DNA from 3 places in the Halomonas sp. RT37 genome. Region 2 is predicted to be linked to each of the others. Evidence: predicted binding sites of a transcription regulator. Region 2 holds the regulator's gene; each other region holds the start of a gene.
The links. The regulator sigma-54, encoded in region 2, starts transcription at its own class of promoters, with help from an activator protein. The targets are predictions, from matches to a motif close to TGGCACNNNNNTTGCTNT.

Region 1 (4,275 bases), 1.6 Mb from region 2:
AGACCAGGCCAGCGATGGCGCCGTTCAGGGCCATGGTCAGGTCAGCCTTGCGGAACCAGATCTTGGCCAGGATCAGCGCGGCGATGACACCCCCGGCGGCGGCAGCGTTGGTGTTCACCAGCACCTGGGCCATGTTGTTGGCGGAAGACACGTCGGAGAGCTTGAGCTCGGAGCCGCCGTTGAAGCCGAACCATCCCAGCCACAGGACGAAGGTACCCAGGGTCGCCAGCGGCATGTTGGCACCGGGAATGGCGTAGATGGCGCCGTTCTTGCCGTACTTGCCCTTGCGCGGACCGAGCACCAGCACACCGGCCAGGGCTGCAGCGGCACCCGCCATGTGGACAATGCCGGAACCTGCGTAGTCGGAGAAGCCTGCTTCGGACAACCAGCCGCCGCCCCAGGTCCAGTAGCCGGAGACCGGATAGATCACGGCGGTCATGACCACGGCGAAGGCCAGGAAGGCCCACAGCTTCATGCGCTCGGCGACAGCGCCGGAGACGATCGACATGGCGGTGGCCACGAACACGACCTGGAAGAAGAAGTCGGCGCGGGCCGAGTAGTAGGGTGCGTCTTCACCACCTGCCAGCACCGCATCGACGCTGTTTTCGGCGCCGATCAAGAAGCCGAGGTTGGGGATGAAGCCGCCGGCGTCGGAGGAGTACATCAGGGCGTAGCCCACCAGCAGATACATGGTGCAGGCGACCGCGAACAGCACGATGTTCTTGGTCAGAATCTCGGCGGTGTTCTTGGCCCGGACCAGGCCGGCCTCGAGCATGGCAAAACCGGCGGCCATCCACATGACCAGGGCGCCGCAGATAAGGAAGTAGAAGGTGTCCAGCGCGTAGCTGAGTTCACTGATATCGACCATGGAAGTGTCTCGCTATATTTTTATCGGAAGTCGGGTCAGGGGACGGGGATCAGACCGCGTCGGAGCCGCGCTCGCCGGTGCGAATGCGGATGACGTCTTCCAGCGGCGTGACGAACACCTTGCCGTCACCGATCTTGCCGCTGTTGGCCGCGTTGCAGATGGCTTCCAGCACGCTGTCCAGTCGGGCCTCGTCGATCGCAACCTCGACTTTCACCTTGGGCAGAAAGTCGACGACATACTCGGCGCCGCGGTATAGCTCGGTGTGGCCCTTCTGGCGGCCGAAGCCCTTGACCTCGGTCACGGTGATGCCCTGGACGCCGTTGTCGGCCAGCGCCTCGCGGACGTCGTCCAGCTTGAAGGGCTTGATGATGGCGGTGATCAGTTTCATGGCATGGCTCCCTACGTGCATAAGGTGGCGGCTTGTTTCCGCTCGGTGCATGGATATCTATGCATAGCGATATACGTGCCATAAATTTGGCAAAAGCTTTGTTTACAATGGCTTGTGGTTGTTTTGGAAAGCAAGAGACGAAAAACACCCGCGAGTTTGCGGCACTGCATCAAAGTTAATGCACTGTTTTGGTGCTGGCGCGCATTGGTGGTGCGTCATTGGCGAGCATGCTGTGTCGGGTCGCGTGCCGGGGCGCGTGTAGGTATCAGGGAGTCGCCAATGCGCCGGGCGCCAATGGGCAAGGGCCACGAAGCATGCGTTGGGCGCCCGGCTTGCGTATCCTGTCGGCAACGGAGTTCCCATCGACGTTTCAAGGAGAGCCATCATGGTCAGTCAGGATCGCATCAGCCGTTTGGCACAGCAGATCGGCGAGCGCTTGCAGGGCGCCTCCCAGGCCCCGGAAGACATCCAGAAGGGGGTCCAGCAGGTGGTGCGTGGCGCCTTCGATCGTCTCGAACTGGTGTCACGCGAGGATTTCGACATCCTCATGGACGTATTGCAGCGCACCCGCTCCCGGGTCGAGGCGCTGGAAAAGCAGGTAGCGGCGCTGGAGAGCCTGGTCGAGGAACGTGCAGCGCCCGCTGGCGAAGCGACCGCGGCGCCTGCCGTGGCCGAGGAAGCCGCCGAGGTACCGGTGCCGCCGGTGCCGGAACAGGGCAAGCAGGACGAGGCGTCGAGCGGTTCAGCCGACAAGCCCTCCGCCTGAGGCTTCGGACGCAGAGCGTCACAAGATATGCCGGCCCGCCCTGGCGGGGGGCTGGCATGGGGCGCCGGTGAGGTGGGCGTGCTCTACTGGTCATGAGCCTTCCGTCAGGCAGGGAGCCCATGACGCTTGCCATCATTGCCACCCGTGCGGGACTGGGGCTGGACGCCCCCGAGGTGCAGGTCGAGGTACACCTGGCCAACGGCCTGCCGGGCATGACCCTGGTCGGCCTGCCCGAGACCGCAGTGCGCGAAAGCCGCGAACGGGTGCGCAGCGCCCTCGCCACCTGCGGCCTCGACTACCCGCTACGCCGCATTACCCTGAATCTTGCTCCCGCCGATCTGCCCAAGGAGGGTGGACGCTTCGATTTGCCCATCGCGTTGGGTCTGCTGGTGGCTTCCGGCCAGTTGCCCGCCGCCGCACTGGAGGGTGTCGAGTGTGCCGGCGAACTGGCCCTCGATGGCCGGTTGCGGCCGGTAGCCGGCATGCTGCCCTTCGCCATGGCCACCCGTCAGGCTGGGCGGCGCCTGATCCTGCCCGAGGCCAACGCCGATGAGGCGGCCCTGGTCAATGGACTGGAGGTGCTGCCGGCGGCGCACCTGCTCGACGTCGTCGCCCACCTGGTCGGGCGCATTCCCCTCGTTGCTCACCTACCCGTCGCACCGCCGCAAGACGGGCCTGCGGCGCTGGATCTGTGCGATGTGCGTGGCCAGTATCAGGCCCGGCGAGCGCTGGAGGTGGCGGCGGCGGGTGGGCACAACCTGCTGTTTGCCGGGCCGCCCGGCACCGGCAAGACGTTGCTGGCCAGCCGACTGCCCGGGCTCTTGCCGCCGCTTGGCGATGACGAGGCGCTGGAGGTAGCGGCGATTCGCTCGGTGTGCGCGCTTCCCCTGTCCGATGGCTTTGGCCGTCGTCCGTTTCGCTCGCCTCACCACACCGCCAGCGCGGTCTCGCTGGTCGGTGGCGGCTCGCGTCCGCGGCCCGGCGAGATCTCGCTGGCCCATCGCGGCGTGCTGTTTCTCGACGAGCTGCCGGAGTTCAGTCGCCAGGTGCTGGAGGTGTTGCGCGAGCCGCTGGAAAGCGGCGAGATCCATATCGCCAGGGCCAGCCACGAGCGACGATTTCCTGCTCGTTTTCAACTCGTTGCCGCAATGAATCCTTGCCCCTGCGGCCATCTGGGGGATCCGCGTCAGGACTGTGTATGCACCGCGTCCCAGATCCAGCGCTATCAGGCGCGCCTGTCCGGCCCCCTGCTCGATCGCATCGACCTGCAGGTGGAGGTGCCGGCGCTGCCGGTGGAACAGTTGACGTCGCATCAGCCGGGGGAAAGCACCGAGATGGTGCGCCGACGCGTGATGGCGGCGCGTCAGCGTCAGCAGCAGAGGGGAGTGCTCAACGCCCAGCTCGCCGGGGCCGCGCTGGAGCGAGCCTGCGCCCTGGAGGTGGCCGAGCGCACCTGGCTGGCGCAGTCGCTTGAGCGCCTGCGGCTGTCCGCCCGGGCCTACCACCGGGTACTGCGGGTGGCGCTGACCCTGGCCGACCTGGCCGGGCGCGAGCGTCCGTGCCGTGACGACCTGATCGAGGCCATCGGCTATCGACAGCTGGATCGGCTGTTGCGCAAGGGCTGACGGGCGCCGCACGGTCGCTCCATGCACCCGTTATCGCCAGGCATAGCGCCTGCCCGGGTCCAGGCTTCGCCCGAGAAGTTGACGAGCGCAGGCACTTTTCAGCAAGCCCTAGAGCGCGTCGGCGTCGAAGGCGCCGCTGATGACCGTGGACCACAGCGCGGCACCGTCGCCGGGGCGGCGCAGGCGGAGTTCGAAGCGGTAGGGCAGAAGCTCCCGGTCAGACAGCGTCAGGCGTGGGCCATCGGCGATCAGTCGGCTGTCGACCAGCCATTGATTGGTATCGGCGGCGGGGGTATCACCGGGCTGCCAGTCCAGCACCTGGGGGCCGTCGTCGATCGCCAGCAGGCCACGGGTCAGGCTCTCCTGGACGCGGCCGACGCCAAGCTCCAGCCTTTCGTCGACCTTGGGCGGGGACAGCAGCAGCACCTGATCGGCCAGGGTTTCCCCTGCCAGGGCCGGCGCCTCGGCGACCCGCTCGGCCGCCTGTTGGCCAAGGCCCAGCAGCGCCTGGCGCAGCGTCTCGGGGCGCTCGGGGGCGCTGGCACAGCCGGCCAGCCAGACCAGCAGCACCAGCGCCAGCCAGGGCAGCAAGGAGGAGTGGCTGCCGGCGCGGTGTACCGTCTGTCGG
Region 2 (4,275 bases):
AGGAGGGAGTGTCGTCCCCTGGCGCCTGTTGGCGGATGGCTTCCTGCAGGCGCTCGTGAAGCTCGCGCTGGGAGCTGGCGTGGCGCAGACGGTGACGTGTGTCGGCGTCGTTCATGACGCCAGCGACCTGGCCGAGCAGGGCAAGATGGGCGTCGTCGGCCTCTTCCGGCACCAGCAGCACGAACACCAGATCGACGGGCTCACCATCGATGGCATCGAAGTCGACAGGTTCCGCGAGTTTGAGGAAGCCGGAGATGGGCGCCTTGCAGTGGGGGTTGCGGGCATGGGGAATGGCGACGCCATTGCCGATGCCGGTACTGCCCAGGCGCTCACGTCCGATCAGCCGACTGAAGACCTCCTGGCTGTCCAGGCTCGGGGTGTTCTGCGCAATGAAGGTGCTGAAAAACTCCAGCACCCTCTTCTTGCTGCCTCCCGGGACATCGAACAATGTGCGCTCGGGAGGGAGAATGGCTTCCAATGTCATGAGAGTCAGCGAATTCCGGCGCCTTGGGCGCGGGCTTGGGATTTTTCCTTGTGCTTGACCAGCTGGCGGTCCAGCTTGTCGGCAAGGGCGTCGATAGCAGCATACATGTCGCCGTCCTGCGCTTCGGCATGCAGGTCGGCACCGGCGGCGTGAAGGGTGCAGGCGGCCAGCTGGCGTTCCTTTTCCACCGAGAGGGTCACCTGGACGTTGGTGATGTTGTCGTAGTGGCGCTCCACACGGGTGAGCTTCTCTTGTACGTAGTCACGCAGGGGATCGGTCAATTCGACGTGGTGGCCGGTGATGTTGACTTGCATGACAGGCTCCTTGCTCTTTCGGGTGGTGGCTTGATTGTAACCCTTTTTCCGATCCTGCAAACCCCCTCGACGCTACGCAGAAAGACGCAGATGTCATGCGAAATTTCAAGTGCTTGCGCTTTCCCGATAACTAGGCTAGCGACGCCGCAGCGCAAGGCCTCAGCGCAGTCGCTTGCGCTCGCTGGAAGACGGAATATTCATGGCTTCCCGGTACTTTGCCACGGTGCGTCTGGCGACATTGACGCCGTCTTCCGCCAGCAATTCCACCAGTTTGCTGTCCGACAGAGGTTTGCGGGCAGGTTCCTTTTGAATCAACGATTTGATCATGGCGCGGATGGCGGTACTGGAATGGGCGTCGCCATCCTGGCCGACCTGGCTCGAGAAAAAATACTTCAACTCGAACACGCCGCGAGGCGTGTGCACGAACTTCTGGGTGGTCACGCGGGAGATGGTGGACTCGTGCATCTCCACCTTGTCTGCGATATCGGCCAGCACCAACGGTTTCATGGCCGCTTCTCCCTGCTCGAGGAAGTCGATCTGACGCACCATGATTTCCCGGCCGACCTTCAGCAAGGTGTCGTTGCGGCTGGACAGACTCTTGATCAGCCAGCGCGCCTCCTGCAGGTGGTCCTTGAGGAACTGGTTGTCCTGGCTCTTGTCCGCGCGCCGAATCAGCGCAGCGTAGTCGGGCTGGATGCGCAGTCGGGGCATTGCATCCGGGTTGAGTTCAACGCGCCAGCCCTCTTCGGTGTGGCGTACCACCAGGTCGGGTATGACGTAGTCGTTATCGCTGTCACCGAACTGGCTGCCGGGACGTGGGTCGAGGCTCCGGATCAGCTCGATGACGCTGTCGAGTTGGTCGTCATCGAGTCCTAGTCGGCGCTTCAGCAGACGTCGGTCGCCGCTGGCCAGCGCCTCGAGAAACTGTCTTACCAGTCGTCCGGCCTGGGGCAGCAGGACGGTATCGCGAGGCAGGCTATCCAGTTGCAGCATCAGACACTCGCGCAGGTCGCGGGCGAACACTCCGGTCGGTTCGAACTGTTGCAGCCGAACCAGCACCGCCTCCACCTCTGCGAGGGGAGGGGGGCGACGACCGTCTTGCTCGAGCCCCTGGGCAATGTCATCCAGTGTCTGCTCGAGATAGCCGTCGGCGTTGACCGCGTCGAGCAGGCTCTCGGCGATCAGGCGCTCCTGGTCGCTGACGTCGAGCATCGCCAGTTGCCAGCTCAGGTGGCTGTGCAGTGACTGGGAGCTTGCCTGGCGCTCGAAATCCGGCGCCTCGCCACTGCCGGCGGGGGTGGTGCCCAGGTCCTGGTAGGTGTCGGACCAGTCGCTGTCCACACTGAGTTCCGAGGGAATCTGATCCGCCCAGTCATCTTCCACGGCTTCCCTGGTCTGCTGTTCGCCGAACTCGTCCTCGAGTTCGAGCATGGGGTTGGCCTCCAGCGCCTGCTGGACCTCCTGGCGCAGGTCCAGGGTCGAAAGCTGCAGCAGGCCGATCGCCTGTTGCAGTTGCGGGGTCATGGTCAGCTGGGTACCGATGCGCAGCTGCAGTGACGCCTTGAGGGCCATGGGTCGGGATCCACCAGTGTTGTCGAAAGGCTTTACCCTAACGACGAGTCATCAGACATGCAAGCATCTTGCCAAGTTGGTGTTTTTTGACCTGTGGGAGGGAGTGTAAAGGTCGATGTGGAACAACTTGGTAGGGGGGAGGTGCTTCTTTCGAGGGAGGCCCTGTGTGCAAGGTGAGGCCGACCCTTTCGGGGCCGGCGGTTGAATGCTGATGCTGGCAAGTGTTGCGGCCGCTTGATGCGACTGCGACTGCGGCTGTCGGGCGGCCCTGCGGTCTAGAGGCGGAAGTTCTCGCCCAGGTAGACCTCCTTGACGCGCTGGTTGGCGAGGATGGACTCGGCGCTGCCCTCGGCGATGATCTGGCCGTCGCCGACGATGTAGGCACGATCGCAGATATCGAGGGTCTCGCGCACGTTGTGATCGGTGATCAGGACGCCGATATCGCGGGCCTTGAGTTGACGAATGATGGACTTGATCTCGCCCACCGAGATCGGGTCGACCCCGGCGAAGGGTTCATCGAGCAGGATAAAGGCCGGCTCGGTGGCCAGGGCGCGAGCGATCTCGACCCGGCGCCGCTCCCCGCCGGACAGGCTCATGCCGGGGTTGTCACGAATATGGCTGACGTGGAAATCCTCGAGGAGTTGCTCGAGACGTGCTTCTCGGCCCTCGCGGTCGAGGTCCTTGCGGGTCTCGAGGATCGCCATGATGTTGTCGGCCACCGACAGCTTGCGAAAGATCGAAGCCTCCTGAGGCAGGTAGCCGATACCGGCCAGCGCGCGCTGGTGCATGGCCGCGCGGCTCAGGTCCCGATCATCGATGCTGATGCTGCCGGCGTCGGCTCTGACCAGGCCGACGATCATGTAGAAGGAGGTGGTCTTGCCGGCCCCGTTGGGGCCCAGCAGACCGACGATGCTGCCCTGCTCGATCGACAGGCTGATGTCCTGGACGACGCGACGCTTCTTGTAGCTCTTGGCCAGATGGCGAGCGTGGAGAGTCTTCATCAGTTTCCTTGGCTTTCCGGCTCGAGGGTCATGCGAATGCGCTGCTCGCCCTGGACGCCCTGGGCGCTGGAGCGGGCCTGGACCACGCGGCGATCGAGGAAGTACTCCAGATAGGCACCGTCGAAGGTGTCATTGGCCTTGTGCAGCTCAGCCTGGTCGATCAGCTCCATGCGGCGTTCGGCCACGTGGTAGATCACCTTGCGGCCCCAGCCCTTGACCACCGGTTCTTCCGGGGATGGCTTCTGCTCGAGGTAGGCGCGGGAGCCGGTCGCGGTCGCCAGTGACAGTTGTCCCTGGTCGTTGCGCTGGATCTCGACGCGTTCGCCGGTGAGGATCATGCTGCCTTGCACAATGCGCACGTCGCCGGTATAGACCGCGGTACCGGCGCGATCATCGAGATCCAGCTGGTCGGCCTCCACCTGAATCGGTGCGCTGCGATCACTTTCCAGCGCCAGGACACTGCTGCCGGTGGCGCCGGCGGCCAGGCCAAGGGCCAGGGCAAGCAGGAGGGCGGGACTTGGACGCATCATGGAAGGGGCTCCTTATTGAGGCTCTGGCGGATGATGACCGGTGACATTGTCGGTCAGGCGAGCGGTATTGTCATGGATCCAGGCGTCGAAGCGCTCCCCTTGCATCTGTTGAGGGGGTTGGCGTAGGACGGCTGGCGTTTCGCTCCAGACATGGCCACTGTCGCTGTCGTAGACCAATACCTCTGTATCAAGCTGCCAACGCTCTGCGGGGGCCTCGAGATGGGCGTCGCCCGACAGGGTCAGGGGGTTGCCGTCCGGACCCAGTTCACCGTTGTCGGCGTCGGCGATCCACTCTCGGCCGCTGTCGTCGATCAGCGCAAGGTCCGGCTGGTCCACCCGGGTGACGTCGTCGAGCGGTGTGTGCACAAGGCGTG
Region 3 (4,275 bases), 1.3 Mb from region 2:
GCTGCCCCGACTCGATAAAGGTCTTCAGGCGATTCTGGACGTCGCGAAAATAGCCCGGCGACGACAGCGGATGGTTGGGGCCGGTCAACTGCTGCAGTTGCGAGGTCGCCCGCGGGTCGGCCCTCAGCGCATTGACCGGGTTGACCCAGTCCAGCGCGTGCAGGTGGTAGAAGTGCACCACGTGGTCATGCCACTGCAGCACCTTGGCCATCATCTCGCGGATCAGGTGGGCGTTGCGCGGGATGCGGATGTCGAGAGCGTCCTCCACCGCGCGCACCGACGCCAGCGCATGACAGCCGGTGCAGACGCCGCAGATGCGCTCGACAAAAGCCCAGGCGTCGCGCGGGTCACGGCCCTTGAGGATGACCTCGAGCCCGCGCCACATGGTGCCGGTGGACACCGCGTTGCGGATGATGTTGTTGTCATCTACGTTGACCTCGCAGCGCATATGCCCCTCGATGCGGGTCACCGGGTCGACGACGATACGCCGTCCGCTTCTGTCCAGATTGAACCCGTTAGGGGTGTTGATCTGCGTCATCAGGCTTCCTCCCTGTTGGCTGACGACTGGCGCTTGACCTGCGCCCGTTTCAAGGCGCTGACGGCAGCGTGGACCGCCACCGCACCGCCCACCCCGGTGGCTACAACGCCGCCGATCTGGTCGGCGTTGGCCTCGATGCCGAACTGGTGCACGTCCTGCAGCCGGGCGTACCAGGAGCCCTTGTCCCAGAAGCCGTCTTCGGAGCAGCCGATACAGCCGTGGCCGGCCTGGATCGGGAAGCTCACGCCCTCGTTCCAGCGGATGGTCGAACAGGCGTTGTAGGTGGTCGGGCCCTTGCAGCCCACCTTGTACAGGCAGTAGCCGCGACGGGCGCCCTCGTCATCGAAGGACTCGACGAACTGGCCGGCGTCGAAGTGTGGCCGGCGGTAGCACTTGTCGTGGATGCGCTGGGAATAGAACATCTTGGGCCGGCCGGTGCGGTCGAGCTCCGGCAGCCGGTCGAAGGTCAGCATATAGGTGATGACCCCGGTCATGACCTCGGCGATCGGCGGACAGCCCGGTACCTTGATGATCGGCTTGTCGGTGATGACCTTGTGCACCGGAGTCGCCCGGGTGGGGTTGGGGCGCGCCGCCTGGACACAGCCGTGGCTTGCACAGGAGCCCCAGGAGATCACCGCCTTGGCGTGCTCTGCGGTCTCGCGCAGCTGGTCGACGAAGGGCCGCCCACCGACGATGCAGAACATGCCGTCCTCGTTGAGCGGCGGGTTGCCCTCCACCGCCAGGATGTAGTTGCCCTTGTAGCGCTCGATGGTGTCGGCCAGGGCGGCCTCGGCCTGATGCCCCGCCGCCGCCATCAGGGTGTCGTCGTAGTCCAGCGAGATCATCGACAGCACCACGTCCTTGACCAGCGGATGGGCCGAGCGGATGAACGACTCCGAGCAGCAGGTGCACTCGAGCCCGTGCACCCAGATCACCGGCGTGCGCGGCTTGGTCTCCATGGCGTGGGCAATTTTGGCGGTGTAGGCAGGCCCGAGCCCCAGCGCCGCCGCCGTCAGTGAACAGAACTTCAGAAATGAGCGACGCGTGACCCCCTGTCGCCGCATCACGTCGTAGAAGGTTTCGATGGGCTCCATCGGCAACGACTCCCCTGTCGTGGTCCTGGATCTCGCCACCGGCGTGATCCCCTGATCTGGAGGCGGCCTGCCCTCGTTACACCCAAGGCCAGAAGCCGACACGAGGCTTGCACGAAAAGCCATCCAGATCGCCTGTTGTTGTTTCCCTAAACTACAGGGCAAGGCCCGTGCCAGATTGCGGGGAGTACGTCTTTTCAAACACTTGGCGCACTTGATGACCACATGGCGGTAGCGCCCTTTCCAGCCACCTCCGTCACGCCAGCACAGAACTCGCGCTACACGGCACACAGGTGGTAGCCGGCTTTCCAGCGCACTGCGCTGGCGTCGCCCTGGCCGCCCCGGGCCACTAGCAGAGCCATCATCGGGGCCATCGCCAGGGCCGGCATCGGGGCCATTGCCGCAACCCAAGCGCTTGACAACAAGCCGGCAATCCGTAGAATACGGCGCCATCCAAAGGCTACGTAGCTCAGTTGGTTAGAGCACATCACTCATAATGATGGGGTCCCCTGTTCGAGTCAGGGCGTAGCCACCAGATACCGAAAGGCCCGCCGATCACCGATCGACGGGCCTTTTCGTTGTGCCTTCCAATGCAACGGTTCAACACCGACGCAACAACGACAGAGCGCCTGGCGGTTGCCCGCCAGGCGCTCTGTTATCGTCGTTTCAGTCTTTCAGCAAGCGTGCTGCGAGCGCTCGCCCTACACCAGTTCGGCACTGTTGAAGAAGGCAGTCAGCGCACGGGTCAGGTGTTCCACGTCCTGGCTGCCGGCGGTCTCGCGGATAGAGTGCATCGCCCACTGGGGCACCCCCACGTCCAGCGTCGGCACGCCAAGCTCCGTTGCGGTGATGGGGCCGATGGTGCTGCCGCAGCCCATGTCCGCCCGGGTAATAAAGGTCTGCACCGGCACCTCTACCTTCTCGCACAGATCACGGAACATCGCCGCCGTGGTGCTGTTGGTGGCGTAGCGCTGGTTGGCGTTGGTCTTGATCACCGGGCCTGCGTTGAGGCTCGGTCCGTGCTGGGCGTCGTGCTTGTCCTTGAAGTTCGGGTGCAGCGCGTGGGCGTTGTCGCAGGAGATCATCCGCGAGGACTGGATCAGGCGGATATAGCCTTCCTCGGTGCCCTCGCCCACCTGGCCATTCACCCGCTTGAGCACGTCGGCGAGGAACGGGCCCTGGGCGCCACAGGCGCTGGCGCTACCCACTTCTTCGTGGTCATTGGCGACCAGCACCATGCCCTGTTCGCCGTCGGCGTCGAGCATCGCTTCCAGGCCAATAAAGCAGGACAGCAGGTTGTCCAGGCGGGCGCTGGCGATCAGTTCCTTGCCCACGCCCACCAGCGACGGCGGCTGCAGATCATAGAAGCCCAGCTCGAAGTCCAGCACCTTCACCCCGGTCAGACCGTGCTCCTGCTCCAGCCAGGCCAGCAGCAGGCGATCGAGGTCGTCGTCCTTGCCGCCCTGCAGCACCACCGGCGCCATCTGGGTCTGGGCATTCATCGCCTTGCCGTCGTTGGCTTCACGATCCAGGTGGATGGCCAGGCTCGGGATGATGGCGATGGCCTCGGCGACGTTGAGCAGCACGCCCTCGACCCGCCCATCGGCGTGACGGACATGCAGACGCCCGGCCAGGCCCAGGTCACGGTCGAACCAGGGCGCGAGCAGTGCCCCGCCGTAGACCTGCACGCCAAGCTGCAGCCAGCCCGCCGAGGTCTGGCCGGCGTGGGTCTTCAGCCTGAGATTGGGGCTGTCGGTATGGGCGCCGACCATGCGCAGACTGGTGACCGGCTGGCCCTTCGGCAGGTTGACGGCGATAATCGAAGAATCGTTGCGGGTCACGTAGAAGCGGTCACCGGGAACCAAATCCCAGCTATCGGTCTCCAACAGACGACGGTAGCCGGCGTCCTCGAGCCGCTGAGCCATGTTCGCGGTGGCGTGCCAAGGGCTGGGGGAACGGTGAAGAAACTCAAGCAGCCGACTGAGCCTTTTGGCGCATCCGGCATCATCCTTTGGCAAGCACTCCTGTGACATGGGCGTCCTCTGTTGCATGATAGTGTGGTTCAAGGATTGACCCTAAATGTCGCACAACGGCAAGGGTCAAGGATTGACATCAAGCTGCTACAATGCGAATCCGGTCCAAGGGACCCGCCGACCGAGTCGGTGTCAGACCGACGAGTGTACACGAATCCTGGAGTGCTTCATTGATGAGCCTGATTGAGTCTGCGGGTCGCGCCCTGGCGCTGTCCCTGCTGATCGCGGCCCCTACGGCGCTGGCTACTCCCACGCCCGGCGACGACCAGCGTCAGGCGGCCATGGAGGTGGCCGAATCACTACGCTACGGCCACTACGCGGATGTGCGGCTGGACGACCAATGGTCCAACCGTGCCTTCCAGCGTTATCTGGACGTGCTGGACGGCCAGCGTGCCTACTTCCTGCAGGACGACGTGGATGAGTTCGCTGATCTGCGCACCGGCATGGACGAGGCAATGCTCGAAGGCTCCCTGGAGCGGGCCTACGACCTCTACGAGCGCTACCACGATCGTGCCGAGGCACGTCTTGAGTGGATGCTCGACGAGATCGACCACCTCGACATGAGCTTCGACGGCGAAGGCCGCCTCGAACTCGACCGCGAGGATGCCCCCTG

Region 1: the regulator sigma-54 is predicted to act here: its motif matches at 1,320-1,337, upstream of NFG58_RS00540 (P-II family nitrogen regulator).
Region 3: the regulator sigma-54 is predicted to act here: its motif matches at 1,788-1,805, upstream of NFG58_RS13245 (hydrogenase small subunit).

Annotation. Positions count from the first base shown of each region.
Region 1 is NZ_CP098827.1:120,966-125,240, forward strand. It holds gene NFG58_RS00535 (ammonium transporter) at 1-868, opposite strand, end outside; gene NFG58_RS00540 (P-II family nitrogen regulator) at 918-1,256, opposite strand; gene NFG58_RS00545 (accessory factor UbiK family protein) at 1,642-2,022, shown strand; gene NFG58_RS00550 (YifB family Mg chelatase-like AAA ATPase) at 2,142-3,647, shown strand; gene NFG58_RS00555 (hypothetical protein) at 3,756-4,275, opposite strand, start outside.
Region 2 is NZ_CP098827.1:1,719,873-1,724,147, forward strand. It holds gene ptsN (PTS IIA-like nitrogen regulatory protein PtsN) at 1-484, opposite strand, end outside; gene raiA (ribosome-associated translation inhibitor RaiA) at 490-798, opposite strand; gene NFG58_RS07460 (RNA polymerase factor sigma-54) at 958-2,370, opposite strand; gene lptB (LPS export ABC transporter ATP-binding protein) at 2,646-3,371, opposite strand; gene lptA (lipopolysaccharide transport periplasmic protein LptA) at 3,371-3,901, opposite strand; gene lptC (LPS export ABC transporter periplasmic protein LptC) at 3,914-4,275, opposite strand, start outside.
Region 3 is NZ_CP098827.1:3,060,748-3,065,022, forward strand. It holds gene NFG58_RS13240 (nickel-dependent hydrogenase large subunit) at 1-538, opposite strand, end outside; gene NFG58_RS13245 (hydrogenase small subunit) at 538-1,632, opposite strand; tRNA gene NFG58_RS13250 (tRNA-Met) at 2,088-2,164, shown strand; gene NFG58_RS13255 (M18 family aminopeptidase) at 2,331-3,662, opposite strand; gene NFG58_RS13260 (carboxy terminal-processing peptidase) at 3,836-4,275, shown strand, end outside.